Regions from separate parts of the Paenibacillus sp. AK121 genome, predicted to be linked through region 1. Evidence: riboswitches for the same ligand, from Rfam matches in the RefSeq annotation. Region 1 holds a riboswitch; each other region holds the start of a gene.

Evidence for each region. A riboswitch is a leader RNA that binds a small molecule or an ion and turns the genes downstream of it on or off. The one in region 1 is predicted to bind glycine.
Region 2: it holds a riboswitch for glycine, as region 1 does, so the genes downstream of both, sdaAB (L-serine ammonia-lyase, iron-sulfur-dependent subunit beta) here and gcvT (glycine cleavage system aminomethyltransferase GcvT) in region 1, are expected to answer to the same signal.
Region 3: it holds a riboswitch for glycine, as region 1 does, so the genes downstream of both, KSP24_RS12760 (alanine/glycine:cation symporter family protein) here and gcvT (glycine cleavage system aminomethyltransferase GcvT) in region 1, are expected to answer to the same signal.

The regions. Positions count from the first base shown of each region.
Region 1 is NZ_JAHPJM010000001.1:87,904-98,198, forward strand. Features, by position in the region: gene gcvPB (aminomethyl-transferring glycine dehydrogenase subunit GcvPB) at 1-695, opposite strand, end outside; gene gcvPA (aminomethyl-transferring glycine dehydrogenase subunit GcvPA) at 692-2,047, opposite strand; gene gcvT (glycine cleavage system aminomethyltransferase GcvT) at 2,171-3,271, opposite strand; glycine riboswitch at 3,351-3,447, opposite strand; glycine riboswitch at 3,450-3,550, opposite strand; gene gcvH (glycine cleavage system protein GcvH) at 3,940-4,338, shown strand; gene KSP24_RS00405 (PTS mannitol transporter subunit IIBC) at 4,765-6,243, shown strand; gene KSP24_RS00410 (BglG family transcription antiterminator) at 6,327-8,411, shown strand; gene KSP24_RS00415 (PTS mannitol transporter subunit IIA) at 8,408-8,842, shown strand; gene KSP24_RS00420 (mannitol-1-phosphate 5-dehydrogenase) at 8,839-9,984, shown strand; gene KSP24_RS25530 (DUF454 family protein) at 10,193-10,295, shown strand, end outside.
Region 2 is NZ_JAHPJM010000016.1:10,675-20,969, forward strand. Features, by position in the region: gene KSP24_RS22090 (pyridoxamine 5'-phosphate oxidase family protein) at 1-191, shown strand, start outside; gene KSP24_RS22095 (serine hydrolase domain-containing protein) at 355-1,515, shown strand; gene KSP24_RS22100 (Ig-like domain-containing protein) at 1,655-3,991, shown strand; gene sdaAA (L-serine ammonia-lyase, iron-sulfur-dependent, subunit alpha) at 4,151-5,050, opposite strand; gene sdaAB (L-serine ammonia-lyase, iron-sulfur-dependent subunit beta) at 5,040-5,729, opposite strand; glycine riboswitch at 5,941-6,055, opposite strand; gene KSP24_RS22115 (DUF6359 domain-containing protein) at 6,270-7,874, shown strand; gene KSP24_RS22120 (ABC transporter ATP-binding protein) at 8,203-9,234, shown strand; gene KSP24_RS22125 (ABC transporter ATP-binding protein) at 9,212-10,138, shown strand; gene opp4B (oligopeptide ABC transporter permease) at 10,152-10,295, shown strand, end outside.
Region 3 is NZ_JAHPJM010000006.1:64,079-74,373, forward strand. Features, by position in the region: gene KSP24_RS12735 (ATP-binding cassette domain-containing protein) at 1-888, opposite strand, end outside; gene KSP24_RS12740 (hypothetical protein) at 1,134-1,781, opposite strand; gene KSP24_RS12745 (radical SAM/SPASM domain-containing protein) at 1,775-3,103, opposite strand; gene KSP24_RS12750 (LytR/AlgR family response regulator transcription factor) at 3,773-4,519, shown strand; gene KSP24_RS12755 (sensor histidine kinase) at 4,837-5,538, shown strand; gene KSP24_RS12760 (alanine/glycine:cation symporter family protein) at 5,664-7,082, opposite strand; glycine riboswitch at 7,229-7,324, opposite strand; glycine riboswitch at 7,336-7,420, opposite strand; gene KSP24_RS12765 (glycoside hydrolase family 1 protein) at 7,588-9,045, opposite strand; gene KSP24_RS12770 (LacI family DNA-binding transcriptional regulator) at 9,255-10,226, shown strand.

The sequences.
Region 1 (10,295 bases):
GTGTTCGGATTGGTCAGCATGAGCGCAGCGGTGTCGTTGCCTACGGCTTGACGCAGCGCATCCAGATCCACCAGCCCCTCTGGGGTGGAGGGAAGGGTGATTGTCTCGAAACCCGCGACGGTTGCACTGGCGGGGTTCGTTCCGTGCGATGAATCCGGCACGAGCACCTTGGTACGTCGCTCGCCACGTGCTTCGTGGTAAGAGCGGATCATCATCAGCCCGGTCCATTCGCCATGGGCGCCAGCAGCGGGCTGAAGCGTGACGGCATCCATGCCGGTCAACGCAGCCAGATCATTTTGGAGCGTATGCAGCAGCTCCATAGCCCCCTGGATGCTATATTCCGGCTGATATGGGTGAATTTTAGCAAAGCCTGCGTAACGGGCAACATCCTCATTCACCTTCGGATTGTATTTCATCGTACACGAGCCAAGCGGATAAAATCCGTTGTCGACGCCAAAATTGCGCTGGGACAGGGCGGTATAATGGCGAATAACATCTACTTCGTATACCTCGGGTAATGCCGCAGGTTCGCTGCGCAGCGCATAATCCGGCAAAAGCTCTGCCACCGGACGACGGGGAACATCGCACTCAGGAAGGGAATAAGCGATGCGACCCGGACGGCTCAATTCAAAAATGAGCGTTTGATCGTGTTCCTTTAACAGTTCTTGTTTCTGATCCTGTCCGGTGTGTGTCATAGCAATCCCCCCAAGGTGTGTACAAATTGGTCAATCTCTTCTTTGGTTCTTTGCTCCGTCACGGCAATCAGCATGTGACCAGCAAGTTCCTCATAGTCCCGGCCCAAATCGTAGCCAGCGATAAATCCGGCAGCTAGCAGCTCGGCCTGGAGTTTGCTCATATCTGTACCCTCAGGCAGTTTAAGGGCAAACTCATTAAAGGTTGGTGCGTTAAACGAGGTAGATACACCTTTCAAGCTCAGCAATTGCTCTAACGCATAACGGCTTTTATGCAAATTTAGCTCGGCTACTTCCTTGATCCCCTGTCTACCCATGACAGACAAATATACAGATGCAGATAAAGCGAGCAACGCTTGATTGGAGCAAATGTTAGACGTGGCCTTTTCGCGGCGGATATGCTGTTCCCGCGCTTGCAAGGTCAGCACGAAGCCGCGTTTGCCGTTACGATCTGTGGTTTGGCCTACGATACGTCCAGGGATACGGCGCATATGCGCCTGGGAAACGGCAAAATAACCGCAGGTCGGACCACCGAGGGAGGATGAGATCCCAAGTGGCTGCGCGTCTCCTACAACAATATCCGCGCCTTGCTTACCAGGGGTCTCTAGCAAGCCTAGTGCCAGTGGATTGGCACTAACAACCATAAGCCCTTGATGCGCATGGATGAGGTCAGCCATCGGCTTCAGATTTTCCACGGCTCCGAAAAAGTTGGGATTTTGGATCAAAACAGCCGCCGTCTGTTCCGATACGGCCGTGGCTAGCGCATCGACATCCGTTACGCCATCCGAACAGCCGATTTCCACAATGTCCAAATCCAATCCGCGTGCATAGGCTGCCAATACCTGACGTGCCTCTGGATGGACAGACCTTGATACGATAATTTGTTTACGACGCGTGGCGGAAGCGGCCAATGAGCCCGCTTCCGCCAGAGCTGTAGCCCCATCGTACATGCTGGCATTAGCTACCGCCATACCTGTCAATTCGCAAATATACGACTGGAATTCAAAAATGGCTTGCAGCTCGCCCTGGCTTACTTCCGGCTGATAGGGGGTGTAGGCTGTGTAAAATTCGGAACGTGAGGTGATGTGTTGGATAACGGATGGAATATGATGATCATAAATACCTGCACCAAGAAAGCTAGCATGTGTATCTGCATTGGCGTTGTGTCCGGCTAGCTCGGCCATGTGGCGAGTTAAGGCTCTTTCGTCGAGCCGAGAGGAAAGAGGGAGTTCCCCTTGGTATCGAATAGCCTCTGGAATGTCACTGAATAAATCATCAATGGATGATACGCCCACCACACGCAGCATTTCGGTTTGGTCTTGTTCGGTCATGGGGAGATAGCGATGCTGCTTCATAGGTTCTGGCTCCTTTCGAAAAGCAAAATTTAGATAGTAAATTAGCTAATACATAGTCTTAATTGGAAAATCCAGAATTTTATATCTGACATGATCGCTTTTTTAGAATGAAGAGGATTAAGATCAGCGTAGCCGTTTATAAAAGGGGGCTGGGACCACTTCCGCACGCAGGCGTTTACCACGAATTTCGACCTCCAGCGGTGTCGATAGGGTGCTAAAACGACTGTCCACCAGGGCCAGCCCCAGATTACGCTTCAAGGTGGGCGATTGAGTACCCGTTGTGACCTCACCGATGTGTTGACCTTCAGCGAACACCGGATAATGAGCGCGCGGGATACCGCGGTCAATCATTTCCAGCCCGATTAACTTGCGAGGAATTCCTTGTTCTTTTTGACGTTGCAGTGCTTCCCTGCCGATAAAATCTCCTTTATTTAGCTTGACGAAGAAACCTAACCCAGCCTCAAGCGGTGAAATTGTGGCAGATAACTCCTGTCCGTACAACGGTAGCCGTGCCTCGAAGCGCAGCGTATCGCGAGCACCAAGTCCAGCGGGAATCAGTCCATACGATTCACCGCAACGAAGCAAACCATCCCACACGGCGGGTGCTTCCTCAGCAGGGATATAAAATTCAAAACCGTCTTCACCGGTATATCCAGTTCGCGAGACAAGTGCTTTTGCTCCGAACAATTGCACGTTCTCATGGAATCGGAAAGATGCCAGATTCGTAATATCTGTATCTGTCACGGCTGCGGTAATACGTGCTGCTTCCGGTCCTTGTAATGCCAACAATGCTATCGCATCAGACACATTCTCCAGATGAACCGATGCTGGTACGTGGCGTATGAGCCAATCCCAATCTTTGTCGATGTTGGAGGCATTCACAACGAGCATGTAGCGCTCTGGTCCTTTGCAATATACAAGCAAGTCATCGACTACGCCTCCATCGGGGTAACACAGGAGTGAATATTGTGCTTGGCCCGGTTCCAACTGGCTGACATCATTTGTGGTTACCTGTTGCAAAAAAGCCTCAGCTTCTTTGCCTTCAACCAAGAACTCGCCCATATGCGATACATCGAATAAACCTGCACGTTGTCGGACGGCCTCATGCTCCTTTTGAATGCCGCTAAACTGAACGGGGAGTTCCCACCCGCCAAAGTCAATACAACGAACCCCGGGCTGCGTCCCGTAGGACGAATATAGTGGTGTTCTTCGCAAATTAGACATTTTTCCACTCCTATCCAGTGTAATCGGCTAAACAAAAAAGACAGGCTAAAAGAAACGTATAGACGGCAGTCCATACTCTTCTTTCAGCTCTGTCCTTGATACCAGAAAGTTACCCCGGTGTGAACCAGGTTTCCCCTTGGGTGATCCGCTCTTTTCACGGATGCTCTCCAGAGATGCGTCCGGCAGAGGTCCTTTTGCCTGAGAGATTCACCTGCAATGCAAGTTTACTCCTTCGGCGCTACCTTTTGGATCAACGGTATGTTAACCGGCTTTGCAGATAACAACTTGATCCGATTCGCGTGCCCAACTGTCTCACAAACGACAACAGCGATGCGAATATTTTTGGTAGTCTCTCCCTCCGCGTTCATCCGCGTTTGCAGTTGTCGAGGTATTTTCAAAGCAATTACTATAACCCATTAATACGCAAATCCATTCAAAATGTCAATAAAAATGTCATATAAAACAATATGGAAAACATTTATTGTATAAATAAGGATATGTAAGCGTTTGTTACAAGTTATCATTTTTTTATAGACTGCGCTATATGAGTTGGTATGGAGTAGTTTTGTTAGTATTATTGACATGGGTGTTCTTGTTGTCATAATCTTAACTTGTCTAATACAGGTGATCAAAAGCATTTTATTCATGTGGAAGTGAGGCGAAGCAGGATGAGTGAAGTGAAACAGCAACTTTGGTATACAGACGAACATGAGTGGGTTCAGCGCACAGTGGATGGGACGTTGCGGATCGGCATTACAGACTTTGCACAGCATCAATTGGGTGATATTGTTTTTGTGGAATTACCTGGGGCGGGAACAACGATTGGACAGGGGACGGAGATTGGTACAATTGAATCGGTGAAGACCGTATCCGATCTTTTTGCTCCGGTGACGGGAACCGTTTTGAAAGTAAATGAAGCTCTGGAAAGTACACCTGAGTTGGTGAATGAATCACCCTATGAAGAGGGGTGGATGATCGAAGTAGAGATGAGCAATGATGTCGAGGAAGCTCTGGGCAAGTTGCTGTCTGCGGAGCAGTACGAGCAGTTGATTTCGGATGAGCAATAATGAGCAATACAGCATGAAATAATAGCGCTTTATTTCTGATTTTTTATATGGATATTGAATTAAATAAGAGCATCGTTAGTCCGCTCAGTTTTTGTATAAAATAGTCGCTATGACCTGACATAGCGGCTATTTTTTGTTGTCTTTTAGAAGACGTATTTACGTTGTTTGCTCAGACTTAGAAGAGAGCATCACTATAAAATTGTGTAGATTTACAACAGTGTTTTTTCGACTAATTTCTATTGTTATCGGCCATATTAAGAAGAATTATGCAGGTATAATGCCTTGTCGTTACTTTAAATTTAAATGTTGTCATCAACGTTCATGACGAAAGTACGTTTTCATTTCGTTGATGAAGATAGCGCTGTCATTTAGTATGAATTTTAAGAAAAGGTAGTGATGCTATTTACTCACAAGGAGGATATGAATATGAGCACAGTGGACACAAAGTCCAGTTCAAACGGTGGCGCTCGTGTCGCCGTACAGCGTTTTGGCCGCTTTCTCAGCGGTATGGTTATGCCCAATATGGGAGCCTTTATCGCATGGGGATTAATTACGGCCCTTTTTATTCCGACCGGGTGGTTCCCAAATGAGGGTTTTGCACAACTGGTTGATCCGATGAAAAATTATTTGCTGCCACTGCTGATCGGTTACACGGGAGGCACGATGATTCACGGACAGCGTGGAGGTGTGATCGGTGCCATTATGACGATGGGGGTCATTGTGGGGGCCGATATCCCGATGTTCCTGGGCGCGATGGTAGCTGGTCCGCTGGCTGCATGGATATTGAAGAAGTTCGATAAGGCCATTGAGGGCAAAGTCAAATCAGGTTTTGAAATGCTGGTCAATAATTTCTCGGCTGGGATTATCGGTGCCATTCTAGCATTACTAGCGCATGTGGCGATCGGCCCGGTCGTGCAAACCATCAGTCAAGTGTTGTCGACAGGGGTACAGTTCCTCGTGAACGCAGGGCTACTGCCGCTTGTCAATCTCATTATTGAGCCCGGAAAAGTATTATTTCTCAACAACGCACTGAATCATGGAGTATTGAGTCCGATTGCGCTGGAGGAAGCTTCAAGAACAGGAAAATCCGTTTTGTTCATGCTTGAATCCAATCCTGGCCCGGGACTCGGTATTTTGCTGGCCTATTGCCTGTTCGGTAAAGGCTCTGCGAAGTCGTCTGCTCCTGGTGCAGTCATTATTCATTTTTTCGGCGGGATTCATGAAATTTATTTCCCTTATATTTTGATGAAGCCGATTCTGATTCTCGCTGCTATAGCAGGGGGCGTTGTGGGAACCTTCTGTTTTATGTTGACAGGTGCCGGACTGGTTGCTGCTCCTTCACCAGGCAGTATCATTGCTTACTTCCTGATGACACCCAAAGGCGGATATTTGCCGATGCTGAGCGGAGTTATCGCAGCTGCGGTCGTATCCTTTGCGGTTGCCGCAGTATTACTCAAAACTGGTAAGCAAAAAGAAGAGGGGCTGGAGGAAGCTGCATCCCGTCTGAAAGATATGAAAAATCAAAGCAAGGGTGCAAGCGCTAACGCCACTGTAATGGAAGATAACCGCGCATCCGATCGTGCTGCCGAGATTGCCGCAGATCGAACGCTTAAGGATAAATCCGAGGTGAATAAAATTGTCTTTTCCTGTGATGCAGGTATGGGTTCAAGCGCCATGGGAGCCTCAATTTTGCGCAAAAAAATGAAACAGGCGGGCGTGGGCGTTACGGTAACGAATACGGCAATCAGTGAAATTCCACAGGATGCGGATATTGTCATTACACAAAAAACGTTGACAGACCGGGCTAAAACGGTAGCCCCGAATGCTGAGCACATTTCCATTGACAATTTCCTGAAGAGCCCTGAATACGAAGCGCTAGTTGAACGGCTAAAATCCGATTCTTAATCCCCATAAAGTCAGGCCGGCTGTATACAGTTTGTATTTCCTGCTGGAAGGGATGAGAGCTTGGGAAGGAACGGTATGCGCTTATGAATATTACGAAACGACAATCTGACATCGTAGAGTATCTTTTGGAGCAGCCCCAAGAGGTTACGGCCGGGGAAATTGCTGAGAAGATCAATGTCAGCACAAGGACGGTTCATCGGGAACTTGGCGCAGTTGAGTGTTGGTTGGCGGCTCATGAGGTAAAGCTGGAGAAAAAATCAGGGATCGGTATCTATGTGGATGCCGGCCCGACTCAGCTTGCAAGTCTGCGGGAGCAATTACTGCATACGAAGTCAGACGAATACTCGGCTGAGGAGAGAAAAATTGTAGTTCTGTGCATGCTGCTGGATACACAGGAGCCGATCAAGCTGCTGGCGCTAGCATCGGATTTGAAAGTCACAGTAACTACGGTCAGTCATGATCTGGACGAATTACAAGGCTGGATCGCAGATCGAGGGCTCGTGCTTGTGCGCAGACGGGGATACGGTGTCGAGATTACAGGCCGGGAGATAGACAAAAGACGGGCGATTTCTGAGCTTGCTCTCGAATATTTGGATGAATCGGATCTGTTTTCCGGCCGAGAGGAGCTTCGTCCCGTGACACGTGTCACAGAAAAATTGATGGAGATGATTGGCAGGGAGAACCTGCTAACCGTGGAAAATGCCCTCTGGCAGCCTCATGACCAATGGCTGAAAAACATGGTGGAAAGCAAATATATGGAACTGCTGATTCAAATTTGCGTTTCTCTGGCACGTCTGCGCCTTGGGTACTTTGTGGATCATTGTCTCTCTCTCCCGTATTCGAAAACAGATTCAGAGGAGAATATCATGCTGCGCACAGCTATGGTGGAGCGCATATGCGCAGAATTGTCAGCAGCGCTGGATATTGAATTTCCAGAACCGGAACGATGTTATTTCAGGCTGCTGTTCCGTGATGCTGAGGATCATTCCACCCGCTTGCTGCCACTGGATGATCTTGTACTGCTGGAGTCGGTTCATGAGTTGATTCGTCGTGTAGAGGCAGAGACAGGCACACCATTAGCAGAGGATCGTGTCCTGCGTGAAGGGCTGATTGCCCATATGGCTCCAGTATTCAAACGTTTGAGGGAAGGGAGAGCGATCCGCAACCCTCTCCTTCAGCAAATTCGCAAGGATTACGGCAGCTTGTTCGACTCGGTCAAAAAGGCTGCGGCGGATATGACGGAAATGGAAGTACCAGATGAAGAGATCGGATTTCTGGTCATGCATTTTGGCGCTTCGTTGGAGCGGCTGCGACAATTGCAGCGGGAGGTTCGAGCAATCGTAGTCTGCACGAGCGGAATTGGGTCTTCCAGACTTCTGGCGACAAGACTGGCCAAGGAGCTGCCACAGATCAAAATCGTGGATAGGGCCTCATGGTACGAGGCAACGCGGATTCCCAAGGAGGATTATGATCTGATCATTTCGACAGTGGAGCTGCCGCTTGAGCCGGATCGGTATCTCAAAATCAGCCCGCTGCTGACGCAAGAGGAGAGTGACCGCCTGCGTCATTTCATCCAGCATATTACACTCAATCAACTCAGTGATCATCGTCAGGAACAGGCTGTTCTCCCCGGCCAGGGCATGGAGTGGCTTACAGGACTACGGAAAAGTCTTGAGGAGATTGTGCACATTGTACAGCAATTTCAAGTGTATCCACTGGAAAATCGAGGGATGGATATGCCAGCTACCATAGAGGCTATATGCATGTTGGAGGCAGGGCGGGGAAATGTCACAGAGCCTTCTGTTGTTGCTGAACAGCTTATGGAAAGAGAGCGCCAAGGTAGTCAGGTGATTGCTGATACCTCCGTTGCTTTAATTCATACACGCAGTCCCTATATTCGCCAGCCTTCGCTGACCTTGTATAAGCTGGCTGAGCCGCTGTTGGCGGATGTAGACGAACAGGTAGAATGCGTTCTGCTGATGTTGGGACCTCGTGAGTTACCGAAAGAAAGCTTGGAAGTATTGAGCGAGATTAGTGCATTACTGCTGCAGGAAGACATGATTACACTACTGGAACACGGTAGTAGAGATCAGATTGCCAATTATATATCGACTGAGCTGGCTGAATTTTTTCACAGTAAATTAGGGACAGGGAGGAACCTACCGTGAGTATTATGACGATAGACAAAATAAAAATGAACGCAACCGCCAAAGACAAATATGAGGCGATTCGTATGGCAGGACAAATCCTGCTGGATGCAGGACATATTACAACTGAGTACATTGACAAGATGCTTGAACGCGAGGAGATTGTATCCACCTATATCGGGAACGGGCTGGCTATTCCACATGGTACCAAGGAATCCAAGACACTTGTTCAATCCACTGGCATCTCCATCGTTCAGTTCCCGCAAGGCGTAGATTTCGGGGAAGAAAAAGCATACATGGTGATCGGCATTGCAGCCCAAGGCGGCGATCATATGGAGATTTTGACAAGTATTGCTGTGGTATGTGCGGAGGAAGAAAACATGGACAAACTTCGCAACGCGGTGATCCCACAGGAAATTATAGATCTGTTCGAAAGTGAGCTGGAGCTATGAGAGCCGTCCACTTTGGAGCAGGAAATATCGGTCGCGGCTTTATTGGGCTGATTCTGTCGCGTGCAGGCTATGAGGTTGTTTTTTCAGATGTCAACGAGACACTTGTATCTGAGTTACGACGCCGCAAGCAATATACTGTTGAGTTGGCGAATGATACGAAGGATACGGAGACGGTAACGAATGTAACCGCGATTGACGGCAGAGATGCATCCGCTGTAGCGGATGCAGTAAACCATGCTGATCTGGTAACGACCGCGGTAGGGGTTAGCATCCTCAGGCATATTGCAGCAGGTATTGCCGAGGGGATAGCGCGGCGGGTGGAGCGAGGGGCAGGCCCGCTGCATGTGATCGCTTGCGAAAATGCAATCGGAGGCAGCACCCAACTGAAAGAGCATGTTTTTGCGCTACTGGATGAGGCGACTCGTGCCAAGGCAGAGGCTTCGGTATATTTCCCCAATGCTGCTGTAGACCGGATTGTGCCGATCCAGCATCATGAGGACCCGTTGCATGTGCAGGTAGAGCCTTTTTACGAGTGGGTGGTGGATCGCTCGCAAATGGCAGCTGACCATGAAGAAATCGAAGGCATTCTTTACGTGCAGGATCTGGAGCCTTATATTGAACGCAAGTTGTTCACGGTGAATACGGGGCATTGCGTGGCGGCCTATATTGGTTATACCGCAGGTTATGCCACGATCCAGGAGGCCATGAAGGATACCAAGGTAGTAGATTCAATCCAAGGGGCGCTGGAGGAAACAGGAGCGGTGCTTGTAAAGCGATTCGGCTTGAATCAAGGGGAGCATAAGAAGTACATCTCTAAGATTCTGGATCGCTTCCGCAATCCTAATCTGACAGACGAGGTTACTCGGGTCGGACGTTCACCGCTTCGCAAGCTGTCTCCCAATGACCGTCTTGTACGTCCCGCGCTGCAAGCACAGGAGTATGGTATCCGGACCGATCATCTGGCGTTAGGAATGGCTGCTGCCTGCAAATTTGATATTACGGAAGACCCCGAAGCAGTTGAGCTTCAGCAGGTGATTCGCAGCCAAGGGGTGAGTGTAGCGCTGACACGTTATACGTCCATACCTGCAGATGACCCGTTACATCGGCAGGTATTGGAGCAATATGATATTATAAGTTCATAAAACAACGTAATAACACGCACTTATCTCAATCATCCTCTTGAAGACCAAATCTACATGAGCACAAAAGTGTTCTGTAGAGTTGAGCTTCAAGAGGATTTTTATATGCGTGATTTACATCACATAACAACCTGACTAAATTATATATATTGATAATGATTATCATTATCTATAAAATATCATTAACAGTATATATATTAGGGGGATTATAGTGAAACCGATTTATATTACCTTAGGGTTTTTATTTTTGGCGCTTGGAGTTATTGGCGTAGTGGTGCCGTTGCTGCCGACTACACCGTTTTTGCTGCTGGCAA
Region 2 (10,295 bases), on a different contig from region 1:
TGTCGCTGAAACATCTGCCTGCTTTACCCGGAGCCAAGCATGTACGTGAGCGATTTGCGGCCCATGTTTTTGCAGCCAGAGAAGATTCGGCTCAATATGCGGATATCTTGACAGGTGTCACAATTCGCCTCAAGGAGCCGGAATCGGTGATCAATCGCTGGAAAGAGACGGTGGCAGAGTTGTTGGTATAAAGCTATCTGATTATGACAAATCATCTTTGTAATTACCAAGTTTACCGTTAAAATAGATGCAAGGGAATAAGCGCTTACAAGGAGTCAGGTTGAGCTTGTTCGAACAGGAATTAGAGCGTGAGGGGAAGCTTGTTTCTTTTGCAGGAAAATAGGAGGGATGAAAATGTCTCGTTTTGACAAGGTAGATCAGCTATTGCAACGATTCTTAGCAAATGGGCCGGCAGGGTGTGGTTGTGCCATTGCACAAAATGGTCAAGTGTTGTATGAAGGGTATCATGGATATGCTGATGTGGAAACTCGGAAACCGATTACTGAAGATACCGTGTATCGCTTGTTTTCTATGACAAAGGTCGTTGTATGTGCGGCTGCACTTATGCTATACGAACGCGGAAAATTTTTATTGAATGAGCCTTTGTATGAATATTTACCTGAGTATCGTAATTCGTATGTATTCAAAACTGCTCCTAACGGACACACCTACATTGATAAGACGGATAACCCTATTTTGATTAAGCATATATTCAATATGAGTGCAGGAATTCCGTATGCTTCTGAGTTTTCAGAAACAGGAAGAGCTATGCATAAGGTCATTACAGCATTAAAGGAGAAGCAGGGGAAATATGACCTGCGCACAGAAATTAAAGCGCTTTCTAAAGTTCCGCTTGCATTTGAACCAGGAACACGATGGTTATACGGATATGGCCATGATCTTGTTGCTGGTCTTATTGAAGTCATTTCAGGTAAATCATTAGGGCGATTTTTGAAGGATGAAATCTTTGATCCGCTTGGAATGAACAATACAGGTTACCGTTATCGTGGAAATATTGAATCGCGGATGGCTTCCATGTATCAACGGACAGCCGCCGGAAAACTTGAAAAAATTGAGGGTTTCCTGGATGAATATCATCAGCCAGATGCTATATATGAAGGTGGAGGCGCAGGTTTATATTCGACAGTCAAAGATTACCTCACATTTTCACAAATGATGTCAAATGGCGGCACGGTAAACGGTGTGAACTTATTGGGGAGAAAAACCATTGATTTAATGCGTACAAATCATCTGAATACAGCTCAACTATCGGATTTCACCAATTCATACCATACAGGTTATGGCTATGGACTGGGTGTACGCACGTTAATGGATAAAGCGGCTGGGCATGCAAACAGCTCGATTGGAGAATTTGGCTGGACGGGAATGGCAGGCACCTGGGTTTCTATAGATCCGAGCGAACAGTTCTCCGTCGTTTATATGCATCAGCTTGATCCCAATATGGAAGAGTACCACCATTTAAGAATTCGTGCAGCAGCTTACAGCTGTCTGTAAAAGTACCGATTCTAGTTAATAAGGACCAAATTTTCTCTAAAGTCTAAACTATTCTTTTCCATATGACGACATAAAACGTAGGTGTAGGGATTTTGCGAAATCCTTAATTTTTAGCTTTGAAATGGGAGGGAATTAGATTTTGAAGAATAGATGGTCCGGTTTTCTGGCGTTGGTCATCCTGATTTCAAGTTTTACATCATATGCAGGGTTTGCATCTGCAGCAGAAGCAGTGCTTTCCAAGATTGTCCTTTCGTCTAACGAGGTAACTTTGCAACAGGGGGATACAGCTGCATTGACGGCTACGGCTGTTTTTAGCGATGGGACAACCTCGAATGTAACCGTAAGCACAGATTGGAAAAGTGATAATACATCTATTGCTACGGTGTACAATGGTACAGTTTCAGCCAAAGCTGAAGGGGAAGCCACTGTGATTGCGACCTATAAGGAGAAGGTACAATCCGTTCAGGTACATGTAACGAAAAAGGTTAAGGCGCTGACATCCAATGTACAAAGCCTGAACTTGCGTTCAAGCGGTACAGGACAGATCAATCTGACAGCGACTTACAGTGATAATACAACAGCTCAGGTTTCAGGTGATGCGACCTGGACTTCGGATAATCAGAAGGTAGCGACTGTAGTCAACGGATTAGTTACTGCTCAGGGAGCAGGTTCAGCTAATATTAAGGCTGTATATGGACAACAGACCGTAACGATTGCTGTACAGGTAGAGCAGGTCAAACGGCTGGATGCCAGTACATCAGAGGTTTCTCTTTTGTTAAAAGATACGGAGAAGGTTAAATTGACAGCCACGTTCCCGGATGGATCGACTCAGGATGTTACAGAGTCTGCCGAGTGGAGCTCCAGCAATACAGCCGTGGCAGATGTTCTGAAAGGCACTATTACCGGCTATAGCACAGGGAAGGCGACAATCACAGGTAAATATGGCACGATGTCCGCTACGATTGCGGTGGATGTGGATCAGACGAATAAGCTGAAAGCCAGCGAAACCAATATTTTTCTCCGTTTGGATGAATCAAAAAAAATACAGGTATCTGCTGTGTACCCGGATGGTACGGTAACAGATATCACAGATAAAGCTGCTTGGACATCAAGCGATGAAAAAATTGCAACAGTGAATAAAGGAACGATTATGGCCATTGGAGCGGGGTCGGCTACAGTGACCGCTAAGTACGGAGATAAGACGGTTTCGATCAAGACAGATATTGAAACCTCTAGATTTCTGGATTTAAGCGAGGACAAGCTGAGCTTGAATGCTAAGGAATCCAAAAAGCTCAAGCTGACCGCAACCTATGTAACAGGGACGGAAGAAGATATCACAAGTAAAGCAGAGTGGAAGTCCAGTAATGAAGATATCGCTTTTGTCAGCGGGGGAGAAGTCACAGGTTATAAAACAGGTGAGGCAACGATCACAGCTTCTTATGGCGGCAAAACAGCTACAGCTACCGTATCCGTAAACGTACCTGGTGATCTATCTTTGTCCTCTAAAACGGCAACGATAGATATTAATGAGGACTATACTGCGACTCTGACGGCTACTTATGCGGACGGGCGTAAGGAAGATGTTACAAAGGAAGCAGAATGGACTTCAAGTGCGGAAGATATTGCTTCTGTGTCCAAGGGAACGATTACGGGTAAAGCGGCCGGTAAAGCGGTTATTACAGCAACCTATAACGGCAAAAAACTGACGATAAACGTACAAGTGGGCCTTGTAGACCGTTTGGAAACAGACTCGCGCGTAATTGCACTCGGTGCTCAGGAAACGAAGCAGCTGAAAGTAACAGGCGTTAAGAGTGGCGGTACAAAAACAGACGTAACCAAGGACGCCACTTGGACTACTAGCAATGTAAAAGTAGTTGAAGTTAGCGAAGGTTTGATCAAAGCTAATGCTAGCGGTAAGGCAACGATCACTGCTTCATATGGCAAGCAAACCATTACATTTACGGTAGAAGTAGACGTAGCGCAAAAGATTGAAGCGGATGCCATTGCGTTATCACTGAAATCCGGGGATCAAAAAACGATTGCGATTGTGGTTAAATCCAGTGATGGTAAAGAAAAGGATGTTACAACTCAAGCTGAATGGAAAACGTCCAATTATAAGGTAGCCACCGTCAAAAAGGGTCAGGTTACCGCGGTCAGCTACGGTAAAGCTAACATTCAGGCGAAGTTCGGTGGTAAGGTGATCAGCGTGCCTGTTGATGTTGATACGCTTAAATATCTGCAAACGGACGAAGTCGCCTTGACTTTGAAGGCAGGGCAGCTGGCTAAGGTTACGGCTACAGCCACGTATAAGGATGAGTCGGAGAAGGATGTTTCCAAGCCGGCTGTCTGGTCCTCATCCAGAATTATCGTTGCGACCGTCAAAGACGGTAACATTAAAGCACAGGGTAAGGGCAAAGCTGTAATTACAGTAAAATATGCTGGTAAAATGACGAAGGTACAGGTAACCGTTCAGTAATCTGTAACCGACTGAAAAGAAAAAGAGCAAGCATACGTCTAGGGACGGCATGCTTGCTCTTTTCTTTATAAGGGCGAATTCTCTTTCCCTAGGATAATGTGTAGGAGAGATAGTCGCCTTGTTTTATAGAGGAAAAGCAATTGGTTTAAAGCTTAGAAACTATGGCTTATCCTTTTTGACCGATGTGTTGCGAGTAAGGGATTCGGTCAAACGCTTGCCGGTCGGTGTCTGGGCCAAGCCGCCTTTGGCGGTCTCGCGGTGCTTTGACGGCATTGCGCTGCCGACTTCAAGCATCACGTCAATGACTTCGTCAGACGGAATGGCGCTGCGCACACCCGCCAAAGCCATATCCGCTGCGGCAAGTGCGGTCACGGCTCCCAGCCCGTTGCGCACGATACACGGAATCTCGACGAGTCCGGCGACGGGGTCGCATATCAGACCGAGCGTGTTCTTGAGCGCTAGGCCTACGGCGTGAACGGCCTGCTCAGGTGTGCCACCGCGTAGCTCGACCATAGCGCCAGCGGCCATCCCGATGGCTGAACCAATCTCAGCCTGACAGCCTCCCTCCGCGCCGGAAATGAAGGAATTGTTGGCGATGACGTAGCCAATGGCTCCGGCTGCGAACAAGCCGTGCACCATATGCTCATCATCCCAGCCGAACCGCTCCTGCGCACTAATGAACACACCGGGGATGACTCCGCATGAACCTGCAGTGGGCGTGGCGACAATGCGCCCCATGGACGCATTAACCTCCGACACGGAGAGCGCATAAGCCATGGCGAGCGCGGAGGCATCGCCGGAGCAGGTTTCCCCTGTCCGCAGATATTCGGCTAAGCGCTTGCCGTCGCCGCCCGTTAATCCACTGCGGGATACGGTGTCTTGCGTCTGACCGCGATGAACAGCCTCTTTCATGACTTCATAATAATCAGACATTTGGCGGAAAATTTCTTCTTCCGTTGAATTCGTCTCTTGTACCTGCTCTTGAATCATCAGGCGGCCAATCGTGGTGGATTCCTCAGCGCATATAGCGCTGATTTCATGCAGATGGCTAAATCGCATCAGATTCAGCTCCTTTTTTCAAATTAATCATTTTAATTTCGTACATATGTGGTAAGGATTGTAGTTTTGCGATTAATTCAGCCGTAGGAAGACTGTCCGTTTCGATGGCTGTAAGTGCTTCTCCATCCCGGCCTTTGCGATCCACGTGCATATAGGCAATGTTAATGTCAGCGGCGCCGAGCGCTGAAGTCACCGCACCTAATGTACCGGGCTTATCCGAGTGAAGAAGCACCAACGTAGACAGCTCCCCGGTCAGGTTAACTCGGAATTCATTGAGCTGCTGGACATGGATGCTGCCACCGCCGATGGAGGAACCCAGCAGTGTACGCTGATCCTCACCCTTCCACAGCTCAAAACGGACGGTGTTCGGATGGGGGGCGGGTAGTCCGCTGACGGCAAATTCCACGATCATCCCGGCCTGCTCCGCCCATTGCTCGGCATCTGGAATTCGGTGGTCGTCTGTATCGTAATTGAGCAGTCCTGCGATGAGCGCCAGGTCTGTACCGTGTCCTTTGTATGTGTCGGCGAAGGAGCCGTACAGTGTCATGCGGGCACGGTCAGGCTGCGTCCCGAGCCAGTGACGGGCAACGCGTGCAAGCCGCACCGCGCCTGCAGTGTGTGAACTGGAAGGTCCGGTCATGGCCGGACCGATAATGGAAAATACATCTTTGAAACGCATGGTGTGGCCCCCTGTATGTTCTATTACCATAGTATATGGTATTTCCGCGTTTTTGCGCGGCTATGACGGTTCCTAATGCTGACGTACAATGTGAGCGCAAAAAAGGACAGGATAAGGAAGTTTCCCTTATCTCTGTCCTCGTTACCTGAGAGTTTCGTACGGTGTCCTTACCGCCTTACCCCTTGGGTGGCTTGCGCTCTCTCCAGAGTTGCGTCAGATGACGATACATGGACCTGAGAGATTATCCGCCAGCCGGGTGTTGGCGTCTTGCTCCTTCGGTGCCGCCAGCGTGTAAGCCCCTGGACAGACTCTCCCGTCATCTTCATTCGCGTATACCGTTCTACATATCTTTCTTAGCGTAATGTATGCCGTGCTCGGTGTCAATCGCAGGGTTCATTTTTTACATAAACAAGCGAGTTTCCGATAAAAGAGATTAAAATTTACATAATTATGGATGAAATCAGGAAGGAATTAGAAGATAGACAGCTAATCTGATAGAGGACAAGTACATTTATGGAATTATAGGAGGGATATTGACGTATGGTAAAAGGCTTGCGGTTCACAGGTTCACGCTTGAAAGGGGTGCTGCATCTGGCAGCGATCGTATCGCTGCTGATCGGGATCTTCGTTCCATTCGGTCAGGTCAAAGCGGAGGGAGCACTGACAGTAGCCGAGGCACTTCAGCGCCAAGGCAGTGGAGGCACAGTGACGGTGGAAGGTTACATCGTCGGACATGCTACCGGATCGAAAACGGCTAATTTTTCTTCTCCGTTTGCGAATGATTTTAACGTACTGATTGCCGACCAGGCCAATGAACGTAGCACGTCTAATCTATTGGATGTACAGCTGACATCAGCGTACAGAGGGCAATTTGGGCTAACAGGCCATCCTGAGCTGATTGGCAACAAAATCCGTGTGACGGGTACACTCGGCGCCTACAATAATTTTGGTGGAGTGAAAAGCCCAAGCGCTGTTGAACTGGTGAACGGAAGCGAGCCGGGTGAACCAGGTGAACCTGGCGAGCCTAATCCTGGTAACCCGGGTCAACCCGGTACTACACTGCCGGATGGCAAAGGTAAAAAGGTGCTGTTCGATAATACGCACGCACAGACGGCTGGGGCAGCAGATTGGGTCATTGAAGGCGCCTTCTCCGACTTTGCCAATGGACTGCGTAATGTAGGTTTTACAGTGGACCAACTGAACCGTCCCATTCCTTTTACTTATGGAGAACAGGCCATAACCTATGATAAGCTGCGCCAATATGATGTGTTCATCATCGGTGAAGCGAATGTTGCCTTTAAGGCATCCGAGCAGGCTGCCCTGCTGCAATATGTGAATAACGGGGGAAGTGTTTTCTTCATCTCCGACCACTATAATGCGGACCGTAACAAAAACCGTTGGGATTCCTCTGAGGTTATGAATGGCTACCGTCGTGGAGCCTATACTAATCCGGCCAAAGGCATGACTACAGAAGAAGCAGCATCACCGGCGATGCAGGGGTTAACTAGCTCCGATTGGCTGGCAACCAACTTTGGTGTTCGTTTCCGTTACAATGCGCTCGGTGACGTGAATGCTACGGACATTGTAGCCGCAGATCAATCCTTTGGCATTACCAAGGGTGTACGCTCGATTGCCATGCATGCGGGATCTACGCTGGCTATTATTGATCCTACCAAAGCCAAAGGAATTGCCTATATCCCTACAGGTACGAATAAATGGGGCAATGCTGTAGACCAGGGTGTCTATAACGGCGGAGGCCGTGCGGAAGGGCCTTATGCTGCGATCTCCAAGGTAGGTCAAGGCAAGGCAGCATTTATCGGTGATTCATCACCTGTAGAAGATGCTACACCGAAATATGCGCGTGAAGAAAACGGACAGTCGAAAAAGACATATGATGGTTTCAAGGAAGTGGACGATGCCACCTTCCTGGTGCAAACGGTCCAATGGCTTGCGTGGAAGCAGGACTACACCAAATTATCCGATGTGGCAGGTTTAACGCTGGATCAACCGACGAAGCTTCTGCCGTTTGAGGAGCCTGCGGCTTCCACAGAACCGCAACCCGAGCCTTGGTCTGCTCCAGCAGCAGGCTACAAATGGTACGATCCAAAAACGTTCAAGTCGGGCTCCTATGGAGCGGCTTCGTAATAAACGTAAAGAATTCAGTGTGAGTGGTTGGGTGCTAGTTTGCCGTTTGATCCTCTGTAGGGGATCAAACGGCTTTTTTGTGATGAAAATTAACCTGTGGTTGGTTATTTGATTACATTTTGTGCCAGGAAAGTCGCGCTACTGCTGGATCATTGATTTTTTAAATGATGTTGATAGCATAATCTTAATTGATATATCCATATACTGGTGATAGGATGTATTCAAATTATTCCGACAAAAACGGTATGTAATGTTCATGAGAGGTTTTAAACATCAAACATGGTGAGAATAAGCGGGACAAGACCATGGAGAATGGAGGAAGCGCGCATTGAATATCAAACCCGTGTTGGAGATTAAGGGATTATCCGTATCTTTTCGCATCAAGGATCAATATCACCCCGCAGTCGACCATCTGGATCTGACGGTCAATCCCAATGAAGTGCTGGCTGTAGTCGGAGAATCCGGTTGTGGCAAAAGCGCGCTGGCGCTTTCGATCCCACAACTGCATGACATGGAGCGAACACGTGTCGAAGGAAAGGTCCTTTTTAAAGGCACGGATCTGATCCGTCTCTCCTCAGGGCAAATGAATAAAATCCGCGGAGCGGGCATTGGCATGATCTTTCAGGACCCGCTGACAGCACTTAACCCGTTAATGTGCATTGGTAAGCAGATCGAGGAAAATCTCGATTATCATACGTCCCTATCTACGAAGCAAAAAAGGGAACGTGTACTGGAGCTACTGGAAAGCGTGGATATACCCAACCCCGTACGTGTGTATGAACAGTATCCGCATGAACTTTCAGGAGGGATGCGCCAGCGTGTGATGATCGCGATTGCCATAGCTTGCCGACCCTCTCTTATTATTGCAGATGAGCCGACGACTGCGCTCGATGTAACCATTCAATCGCAAATTCTTGACTTGCTCAAACAGCTTCAACAGGAGACCGGAAGCGGAATTATTCTGATTACGCACGATCTTGGCGTTGTGGCCGAAGTAGCCGACCGTGTGGTGGTCATGTATGCCGGAGAAATCGTGGAAAGCGCAGATGTTTTTGAATTATTTCGGCATCCGCAGCATCCGTATACGCGTTCCTTGCTAGCCTCCATGCCGGGATCGCATACCAAGGGAGAACCGCTGCATGTCATCGGTGGTATTGTTCCCTCCTTGCAAGATATTCCTCGCAATAGCTGTCGCTTTGCTTCGCGTATTCCCTGGATTCAGCAGAGAATGCATGAAGACCATCCCCGATTAAGTGAAATTTCTCCCGGCCATTGGGTCCGCTGTACATGTTACCAGCATTTTCATTTTGAAGACGAGACAAAGGGAGAGGCTGCTCATGGCACTACTAGAGATAAATGATTTGAAGGTTCATTATCCGGTGCGCGGCGGTTTTTTCCAGCGTGTCGTTGATCAGGTAAAAGCAGTGGATGGCGTGTCGATCAGCATAGAGGCAGGCCAAACATACGGGCTAGTAGGAGAATCCGGCTGTGGAAAGACGACGACAGGAAGAACGATTATCGGCCTGAATAAGCTGACGAGCGGACAGATTCTTTTTAATGGCAAGGATCTTACGGCCCTGAGTCGTAATAACCGCCATCCGCTGCGTAGAGACATTCAGATGATTTTTCAGGACCCCTATTCTTCGCTTAACCCGCGCAAGCGCGTATTGGATGTCATTGCTGAACCACTGCGAAACTTTGAAAGGCTGAGTAATGAGGAAGAACGGCGGAAAGTACAGATGCTGCTGGAAAAGGTTGGCTTGAACGCTGATGCGGCCTACAAATATCCGCATGAATTTTCCGGGGGACAGCGGCAAAGGATCGGGATTGCGCGTGCGCTGACATTAAACCCAAAACTGATTATTGCAGATGAGCCCGTATCAGCGCTTGACGTTTCTGTGCAGGCACAGGTGCTTAATTTTATGAAGGATGTGCAGCGGGAGTTCAAATTGACGTATTTGTTCATTAGTCATGACCTGGGGATTATCCGCCATATGTGCGACCAAATCGGCATCATGTACCGAGGTCGCTTAGTGGAACAGGGGAGCGAGCAAGATATTTATGAGCGTCCACAGCATTTGTATACCCAGCGGCTTATTGCCACCATTCCCAGTATCGATCCTGCGAAACGGCTGGAAAATGCTCAAAAAAGGCAAAAGCTTTTATCCTCTTACAAGTCAGAGCTGCCCAAACATCTAGACGCGAGTGGAAAGCCGTTTGCACTAAAGTCAGTAAGTTCATCCCATCAAGTCGCGCTACCATAAGGGGGGACAGGATATGTGGAAATTTACAATGCGCCGGCTGCTGGTTATGATCCCTCAACTTTTTGCACTGAGTGTGCTTATATTTTTCCTAGCTAAGGCTATGCCAGGGGATGCCCTGACAGGGCTCATCACTTCAACTCCCAATCTAAATCCGGCT
Region 3 (10,295 bases), on a different contig from region 1:
TGCTAAACTTAATAAATATGAGGTTGACGAGATGATCATTGAAAGGTAGGTGTTAATTATAGTGAACTGCCCTACACTCATTTGGCCAATTACAACTTTATGACCTCCAATTCCAATTACAAATATATAGCAGATGATCAATATAAATTGATTTAGATTTGAGAAAATATAATTAGTTTTCACTTGTGAAGTCGCAACTCTAAATAATGAATTAAATGCTTTATTTAACCGCTCATTCATTTCATTAAAGAGTACATTCTTCTTTATAAAAACCAATTTGTTAATTTGTTCGACTTTTTTAGAGTAGTATTCATTTGCTTCTTTTTTGTATTTCAAATTTGCTTTATACAATTTTTTTCTAAAAACCACATATGTAAATATATAAAATGGAATAAGCGAGAAAATTATAACGCATAGTAGTACATCAGCTTTTAAAACAATAATACCGCTGACAATTATTGTTATTACTTGCAATACTAAGTTAGAAATATTATTTGAAAAAAAGTCAACTACTGTGGATGAATCATTATTAATTTGGTCAACTAAGTATGCATTATCCTTATCTTTGAAGACCGACAGTTTGGTTTTAAATATCTTTTGATAGATATCATTGCAGATTTCGTATAATAATAAATTATTCAATTTGGTAGAGAAAAGAGCAGTTAAATATTGTATGAGAATGTTTGCTATATTTATAATCCCCAGTAACAGTACAAAATATAAAATGATACTTATATTACTTTTTGATACTAAATAATCAATATATATGCCTGTGATGTAAGGCACAATAATTCCTATAATCCACAATACTGAAGTAACTGCAATGTAAAAAAATACATACTTGCGCGTTTTTGAAAGGTATTTTTTCAAGTATTCTAGGACTATCATATTCATCACCTATATTTCATATTAGGTAAATCTTAGCGAGATGCTGAAACAGCATCTCGCTAAGTAATGTTACTTCTCTTAAGCTACATCTTGTAGGAACAAGAAAGAGTACAGCCACTTGAACCGTGGAAAGGACAATGTGCACTTACTTGTACAGCACTTTTTACCAATACGTCCATGGTTTTTCCCTCCTTAAATTTTAATTTATATAAATAACATACAGTTGAAAAACTATATGCTACTTATCACTTTTGAGCTGCAATAGAAAATGCACTGTTTTCAAGCGTGATATTTATTTTTGCTTTACCTGCCCCATTTATATAGTTATATGTTAAGTTTGGTCTAAACAATGGCCATCCCGCAGGAACACTTAATGCACTTGCAGTCGTCTTAACTGTAACCGTGTAATCGGAAGCTCCTTTACTAAAAGTTAAGGAACCTGAACCTTTTGTATTGTCATAATTAATGGCTTTTGAGTATCCTACAGGCACACGAACTGACATTGAGGAACCATCTACACCTGTGATATCAAGATTAGTATTTAGCTCTGGAAGTGAAACTCCAGCCTTTGTACTTTCCACCGTTATTTTTTCATAACTTTTTTCAGGAATTAAAATATTAACTCTGTCGGAAATGCCGTTAACTGAGCCTTTCCCCTTTACTGTGATGTAAATTGTAGATCCACTTAATGTAGAAGTGACAGTATACAAGGATTTGTTATACTCATAACTAAAATCACTTGCTGAAGTTTTTGTAACGGTGACATTACAATTTATAGCCGTTAGATTGATATTCTTAACATCATTTGAAGCTGCATTACTTGAAGAACCTAATGGCATCCCCATAAGTAAGAAACCACATAAAACAATACACATTTTTTTTAGCATTAACATGATTCAGAAACCTCCTTCTTATTTTCCGTTAATTGTCCAGCCAGTAATACTTTCGTGCACTCGGTAATATACTCCTGCAAATTATAACGATATTGCTCACATATGTTAAAGTCCGCCATTCTATTGTGAGGACATCCTCCTAAACACACAGGTAAGTACTTACAGTCTGAACATTTTTCATCTTCAGTAGGATCATATAATAAATAACAACCAAGAAGCTCAGTATTCCATTTCACTGATGTATCTTCATTTATAATTCCAACACACTGCTCAATAATTCCAATATCGCTCCAACATTTATATAAATGACCAAGAGGATCAATAACGAAACTATTATACTTGTCCGCAGAACAATAATTACCTTTAGGTGCAGGATAAATATAACTAATTGGGATATCATTTTCCGACATAAATTTTAAATTAAATTTTGAATACATCTCGTCTGTCAAGCACTTAGTTCCCTCATACTTTCCATTCGTCGGCGTAACTAATCCTAGATAAGGTATTACATTTTCCAATAAAGAATTTTCCTTTAAGAATCCTACGATTTCATGTAAATTCAACCAGTTGTCTTGGTCAGTATTTATTCTCATAAATATCTTAATCATCCCTTTAATTTGCTTGAGGTTATTCATTATGACATCAAATGTCCCTCTTCCACTTACTAAAGGGCGTCTAAGATCATGTACTTCTTTAGGACCGTCAACAGTGACTTGAATATCATTTACTCCACATGAGATTAACGTTTGAACTGTTTCTTTATTTAAAAGATAGCCGTTTGTAATGACACTGGCCGTATATTGTATATTGTTTTCTTTACATATTTCCAAAAAATCTTCCGATATCCTAACTATCTGCTTCATTGCAATCAAGGGCTCACCGCCATACCATGTAACATTAAGAGTGTCAAGTTTACTAGCATTTGTTTTAACAAAATTGACTATACTTTGAGCTGTTTCTTCACTCATAGTTTTGTTATGATATTGGTCTTTCTCAAAACAGTATACACATCGAAAATTGCAGGCCATTGTAGGGGCAATTGTTAGCATTAAATTAGAAGATTCAAACCGATTTTTTAAGAGGTTTACCTTTACATATGCTTTTTCATTCATATTATCTTCTACGATATAGCCACATTCGATAAGATTTTTAAGATAAGTATCATTATTTATTGCCAATCCATTGTTTGTAAGTTCGCAAAACTGTTTATAGTACTCCGGTTCAAGAACTGCCAATGCACCTGTTCGAGAATTATAAAGTACCGTTTTATCGGTATTTTCAATAATGTCATTAAAAATAAAGTTATATTGCGAAGCTTTCATTTTAGCCCTCCTTAGAATGGATACGGTCCCTATGTAATTATGAATCGATTATTAATTAGTGACAAAATTCACATAAGTTTTAAAAATAAAATGTACGCTCATTTTGAGTTGCAAATTTCATTCTTGCAGTGCATCCTAGATAGCTTTTACTTCTCGGCTTTTAATGTAGCATAAGGCAAAAAGAAAAAATAAGCTTGTATCCTGAAATGCAAAAAAATCCATCTCAACGACCAAACATGTCAGCTTCATGTGATATTAATATTTTTGTTGCCTATATTTCTTTAATGGCAAAGTACGTTACTTGTTAATTCTTTGTTTATATGTCCAAAGAAAATAAAGGATTAGACTGCTTGAGACAGCAGCAAAGATTAAAAGCACTAGGAGCGTGCAGCTGCTTGTTCCTGCCGTTGTCGTAACGCGAACTTAACCAGTAGAGCTTTAGCTGAATACTTTTATATAGGCTGAAAATAAGGTTTCTAAGCAATAAAAAAGAACGTATCCATTCCCTCGCCTGGGCTACGTCCTCTCCACAGTATAAGTATGCATTTAAACTTTTACCAACAAAAATTCCATAACCTGATGGTAATTGTTTTCATATGTAAAACATCACTTCGAATAGACTTTTTTTACAATATACTGGATTTATATAACATATTTGAGGTGGTCTATTTGTTTCAAGTTGCTGTTTGTGACGATGATCCCGCAATGCATAAAATTTTACAACACTTTTTCATGTGTATGTCAGTAAGTGAATCCTTAGATTTTAATCTACAATTCTTTTTATCGGGGGAAGATCTAATCAAATCTTATAGTTCACAAGAGCGATACTCCTTTCATATTATCTTGTTAGATATTGAAATGAGGGAATTATCGGGAATTGAAACTGCAAAACTTATTCGCCTTTTTCCTGACCGAGAAGTTCAAATCATATTTCTAACTAACTATCCAGAATACATGCTAGAAAGTTTTGAAGTACAAGCATTTCAATATTTACTTAAACCCCTTACTTATAAACTCTTTGTAGAAAAGATAAATAAACTATGTCATTATATGCGTTCTTCAGTATCCCACTTTCTATCTGTGAAAAATAAAACTGAGCATCTTGTATTGAGACACTCTGAAATCATAGCCATCTCAAAAGGTGAAAACAATTACATCCATAATGAACTTTGTATTGCAACGGATTCACACAACTATTTTATTTCCGGAACGTTGAAAGCGGTTTATGAACAATTAAAATATCCGTTTGTGTTTATACATAGGTCAATAATCGTGAATTTAGTTCATATACGTAAGTTTTCAACTACTTCTGTTATTATGTCAAACCAACAAGAATTTCCTGTAGGTCGTTCTCACGCTAAATCGCTTCGTGAGGCGTATGCTCGTTTTATAATTTCTCGTTTTCAGGAAGGGTGAGTTTTTTGAATCATTGCGTTTACATTAATGTCACCTCGTTTTCTAATTACTCTTTATTTTTGTTTAGCACAACAAAGCAAAGTGATTTTTCCAATCCAATAGTTAACCTTTTTTTACTTTTCGCCTCTTTATACTTCATACTTATTATAGTACTATTCGTTCATTATTTAAAAAAAGGAAGAAAATACAAGATAGGGATTATGTATTATTTTGTAATATTAATAGGAACATCGTTTAACTTATTCATACATTATAGTTTATTTTCTTTAATGAAATATAATTCATTCCTTATAATGTCAATAATATGTATTATTGGAATGAACGTAATTATTGTCTTTCTAATGGACAAGCTGATAGAAAAGTCAAACCTCTCACGCTTTTTTCAAAAGCAAATGCTGATGCAAGAAAAACATTATAAAGAAACAACTCGATCTCTTAGTGATATCAAACGAAGTATTCATGATTTCAAAAAACAGTTAATATTTGTCCGTGCTTGTCTACAAGAACAGAGGACGGAAGAGGGTGTTAATCACATTAACCAAACTCTAGAAAATATAGAATCACCACGACTTCATATAACAACAGGACATCTTGTTATTGATGCCTTGGTAAATCACACTTTCAGCATCGCTGATAAAAGTGGGATAGCTTTCTTTCATCAAATCCATATTAACCCTGCAAACATTAGTATTGGAAGTCATGATCTATGTATTGTCTTAGGTAATGTTTTCGATAATGCTATTGAAGCTGTAAGGCAGCTTCCTAGAAAGAAAGAGCATTCAATTCATTTGGAAATTTTAACCGATAATTCTGCCCTATGGATTTATGTTCGCAATTCAAAAAGTAATTGTCTCAATACAGCATTCTCAACCAAAACATACAATTCCCCTTCAAAAAAACATGGGTATGGATTACTTAACATCCATCAAGTAATAAAGAAGTACGGTGGTTATTTAAATACAACAATTACGGATTCAAATTTTCAAATTACGATTATGATTCCATGTAATAACCCTTAGATTTGTAAACATTATGAATTAATGGCTATTCAGAATAAATAAAATGTCGGTAAATACCAGTCTTATAACAATTAAAAGGGAGTGTCCTCAAGCCTGTGATGGCTGAGAGCACTCCCTTTTATTATTTATGAATTGATCGTTTGTCCTTTTTCTTCTACTTGGATAGCCGCCCCTACATTGGCACCTGCAAGAATGCCCTTTTTCTTATTAGGATACAAAGAGTTCATATAGGTGCGAGTTTCGGCAACGACAATTCCCGACAAGCCGAGCAATGCAATCAGGTTCGGAAAAGCCATCATTGCGTTAAAAATATCTGCCAGCAGCCAGATGGCATCGAGCTTGATGAACGCGCCTCCGGCAACCAGTATGATGAACAGATAACGGTATGGTTTAATCCACTTGACCCCAAGCAAATATTCAACACAGCGTTCCCCGTAGTAGTTCCAGCCAAGTATCGTTGTGAACGCAAATAAAATAAGGCTAATCGTCACGAGCTCTGCTCCAGCCGGAAAGGCACTGGAAAACGCATGCTGAGTCATCAGACCTCCATCATCATTTCCACTCCATATTCCCGTAACCAGCAATGTAAATCCTGTCAAATTACAAATAATCATCGTATCGATAAAAACGCCCGTCATGGATATTAGCCCTTGTTCTGCGGGCCATTTCGTCTTAGCTGCTGCTGCTGCGATTGGCGCACTTCCCAAACCAGCTTCATTTGCAAAGATCCCTCTGGCAACTCCGCTTCGCATTGCCAGCATAATCGTGGCTCCGGCAAATCCACCCGTCGCAGATGTTGTCGAGAAAGCCCCTTGTAATACTAGTGCGATCGCATGAGGAAGCTCTCCTGCAAACTTAATGAGTACGATTAAACAAACCACGATATAGAGCCCCGACATGAATGGAACAATCTTTGTGGATACCTTGGCGATACTTTTGAGTCCTCCAATCGTAACAACAGCCGTCAATACGGAAATAATGATTGCTGTAACTACTGTTGGCACGCCAAAGCTACTTTCCGTAGAAGAAACGATAGCCTTTACTTGCGGAAAAGTACCGATTCCAAATAGTGCTACAAGAATACCAGAAAAGGCAAACAACATCGCCAGCGGCTTGAAACGGCGGCCAAGCCCGTTTTCAATATAATACATCGGTCCACCCGAAAATTGTCCGTTCCGGTCTTTAACACGGTATTTAACGGATAATAACCCTTCCGCATATTTGGTTGCCATCCCGAAAAAAGCTGCAACCAGCATCCAGAATAATGAACCGGGCCCACCCAGTTTGATCGCTGTTGCGACACCGACGATACTTCCCGTACCTACAGTAGCTGCGAGTGCCGTACTCAATGCTCCAAAGCTACTGACATCCCCGCTGCCTTCGTCCGGCGCTTTACCAATTAGCTTGAGCGCTAAGGGCAATCGAATAATCTGAAGCATCTTCAGACGGATCGTTAGCCACAACCCAGTGCCCATGACGAGAATTAGAAGCGGCGCTCCCCACATCCAACTGTCAATTGTTTCTAATAAATGTACCAAATTCATTTCAACCCGCTCCTCCAGCATATTAAAAAACAAAAAAGAGTCAAATCCGTTGATTCGACTCCTGGAGAGGTTAAAGGCACGAAAAATAAACCAATTTGTACAGGATTTTATCTCTAAAAAGCCTAGAGTATTCCCTGTCACAGGTTATTCGCGTCTCTGTCCTTTTGCCTGAGAGTTTAAGCAGATGATAATCTGCGGTGCACCTTCGGCGCCCAATTAAGGGTCTCTCCAGAGTTCTGTCCGTTTACGGTCCCTGCTTGTTGCTGTAAATCAGCTTAAGCACCTGAGAGTTTTGCCCCTTCGGTCGGAACTTTCGTTCCATCTCCCGCAAACATCAACCAGACATATGAAATTTTTATTTATTATACAGAAAACTTTCAGCGTATTACAAGTGAAAAATTTGTGAAGCCCTCTGACAAATCAATAGGGTGTCTATACAAAAAGCGGGTACAGCAGATTGCATCCTAAGGATTTTCTCTGCTGTACCCGCCAAAACGATATAGAATTACAATTCTTCACCATTGGTTGCTATCACATTTTTATACCAGTTAAATGAGTCCTTTTTGGAGCGTTGGAGCGTTCCGTTACCGTCATCATCCAGATCAACGTAAATAAATCCGTAGCGCTTGGACATTTCGGAAGTAGACATGCTCACAAGGTCGATAGGACCCCAGCTGGTGTAACCAATCAGATCAATACCGTCAGCAATGGCTTCCTTCATTTGGGCAATATGCTGACGCAAGTAATCAATGCGATACGTGTCATGCACAGAGCCGTCCTCTTCTACCTTATCGTACGCACCCAGGCCATTTTCCACGATGAACAGCGGCTTTTGGTAACGGTCATAAAACGTATTTAGTGTAACACGCAGGCCGATCGGATCAATCTGCCATCCCCAATCGGAGGACTGCAAATACGGATTTTTCACACCGCCAATCAGGTTCCCTGCTGCCTTTTCTCCTTCTGGACCTGCCGATACGGCCAAGGTCATGTAGTAGCTAAATGAGATAAAATCAACCGTATTATTTTTCAAAATTTCAGCATCGCCGGGTTCTGTCTGGATCACAATATTATTTTCTTCAAAATAGCGGTTCATATAGTTGGGATACTCCCCACGAGCATGCACATCCGTAAAGAACAGATTCATTTGATTTTCATGCTGTGCTTTCAGAATATCCTCTGGGTTACACGTATGTGGGTAGCTTTCAATGCGAGCCAGCATACAGCCGATCTGAGCATCCGGAATGATCTCATGTCCCCGTTTGGTCGCCAGTGCACTTGCTACAAATTGATGGTGCAATGCTTGATATATCGCTTGTTGCTTGTTTTCTACACGGTCAATAACCACACCGCCGCCAGTAAACGGACTCATAGTCATGACATTGATTTCGTTAAAGGTCAGCCAGTATTTTACTTTATCCTTATAGCGTGTAAATACCGTTTCGGCATATTTTACGTAATGATCTACGACTTCGCGTCCCAACCAGCCATTATACTTCTGTGTCAGACCTAGCGGTGTTTCATAATGTGACAATGTTACCAACGGCTCAATACCATACTTGCGCAGCTCATCGAATACATTGTCGTAAAATTGCAATCCTGCTTCATTCGGCTCGGCATCATATCCATTCGGGAAAATCCGCGACCAGTGGATGGACATCCGGAATACTTTAAAGCCCATTTCTGCAAACAAAGCAATATCTTCTTTGTAGCGGTGGTAGAAGTCCACTCCTTCACGCTTTGGAAAACGGGCGTTTACCTTCCCTGCCAAGATGTCCTCCAGTCGTTCAGACGAAATTTCTATAGCATGATCGTTTTTACGTTCTGCCTTAGGTACATAGGCTATCATGTCTGCGCTGGACAGGCCTTTTCCATCTACGTCAAAAGCACCTTCCAATTGGTTGGCTGCAGTTGCCCCGCCCCATAGGAAGTTTTGCGGGAATCCTTTTAGCGTCTTCGTCATGGTATGAAAACCTCTTTTCTTATCTAATGTTTTCACTCTAGTCAATAACCCATCAGGTGCTGCAATGCGAATCAATAACTAACGGTGACCGTTATCCTTTGAAATGCACCGATAGATGCTTTAAAATAGACGTAATGCCCTCATAAGCATCCTAATTGTTGTAACGCGTTTCATGTCAAGTATTTTTTTCTTAGGTGAGGAGAAGCATCATGTCGAATCTTGATCAAATTGCAAAACTGGCGGGCTTTTCCAAAGCTACGGTATCCAGAGTGTTAAATCAGTCCCCCCATGTAAGCCACGAAACCAGAACTAAAATTTTAAAAATCATGCAGGAATTAGATTATGTTCCTAATCGGAATGCGATTTCTTTATCCAAGGGCCAAACGCTTCAGATTGGTATCATCACATCAACTATTAATGAAATTGTTCTGGCATTTCTGGACAGCTTTGTAGAAATCGCAGGACAATATGAATTTCAAACCATTATTTATACTTCGGGAGAAGACAAAAAGAAAGAGCTTCAAGCTTTCGAGGATTTAAAAAGAAAAAGAGTCGATGCGCTGGTCATCATTTCCTGCGTGAATGACACTGATTTTTTGAGTACTTATTGCAAATATGGACCGATCGTGGCATGGCAACGAATGGAGCATACCGATATTCGCTCCGTCGCAATGGATCAGTATGAAGGATATATGTTAGCGCTCAAACATTTGATACAAAAAGGTTATACACGTATAGCCAATGCTTTTGGTCGTCCGAGCAGCATCAATACTCACAGCAGACAACGTGCTTATGAGCAGATCATGAGTGAACACAATCTGCCAGTGTTGCAGCACTGGAACTATTCTTCTATTTATAACATTCGTGACGGCGAACAGGTTGTGCGCAATTTATTACAGCATCGTGAGGAATTTCCGGAGGCTATTTTGTGTGCTAACGATTATGTAGCAGTGGGCATTCTCTGCGAAGCGCGCAGACAATTGCTAAAGGTACCAGAAGATCTGGCGATTGTTGGGTTTGATAACACGGAGCTGGCGCACACGATGGGAATTACAACGGTTCAAAATCCCATAATGGCTCAGGCACAAAATGCTTTTTTCATGCTTTCTCCTCAGCTGATTGGACGCCAAGTGGAGCTTCATTCGCTGGAGTACAGCCTCATTGAGCGTACGACCACTTAAAGTTACTGTTGACTCGCAAACTAGGCAAATGGGCCTTAATATAAAATATTTTTTTGTCGAAAGAGAATA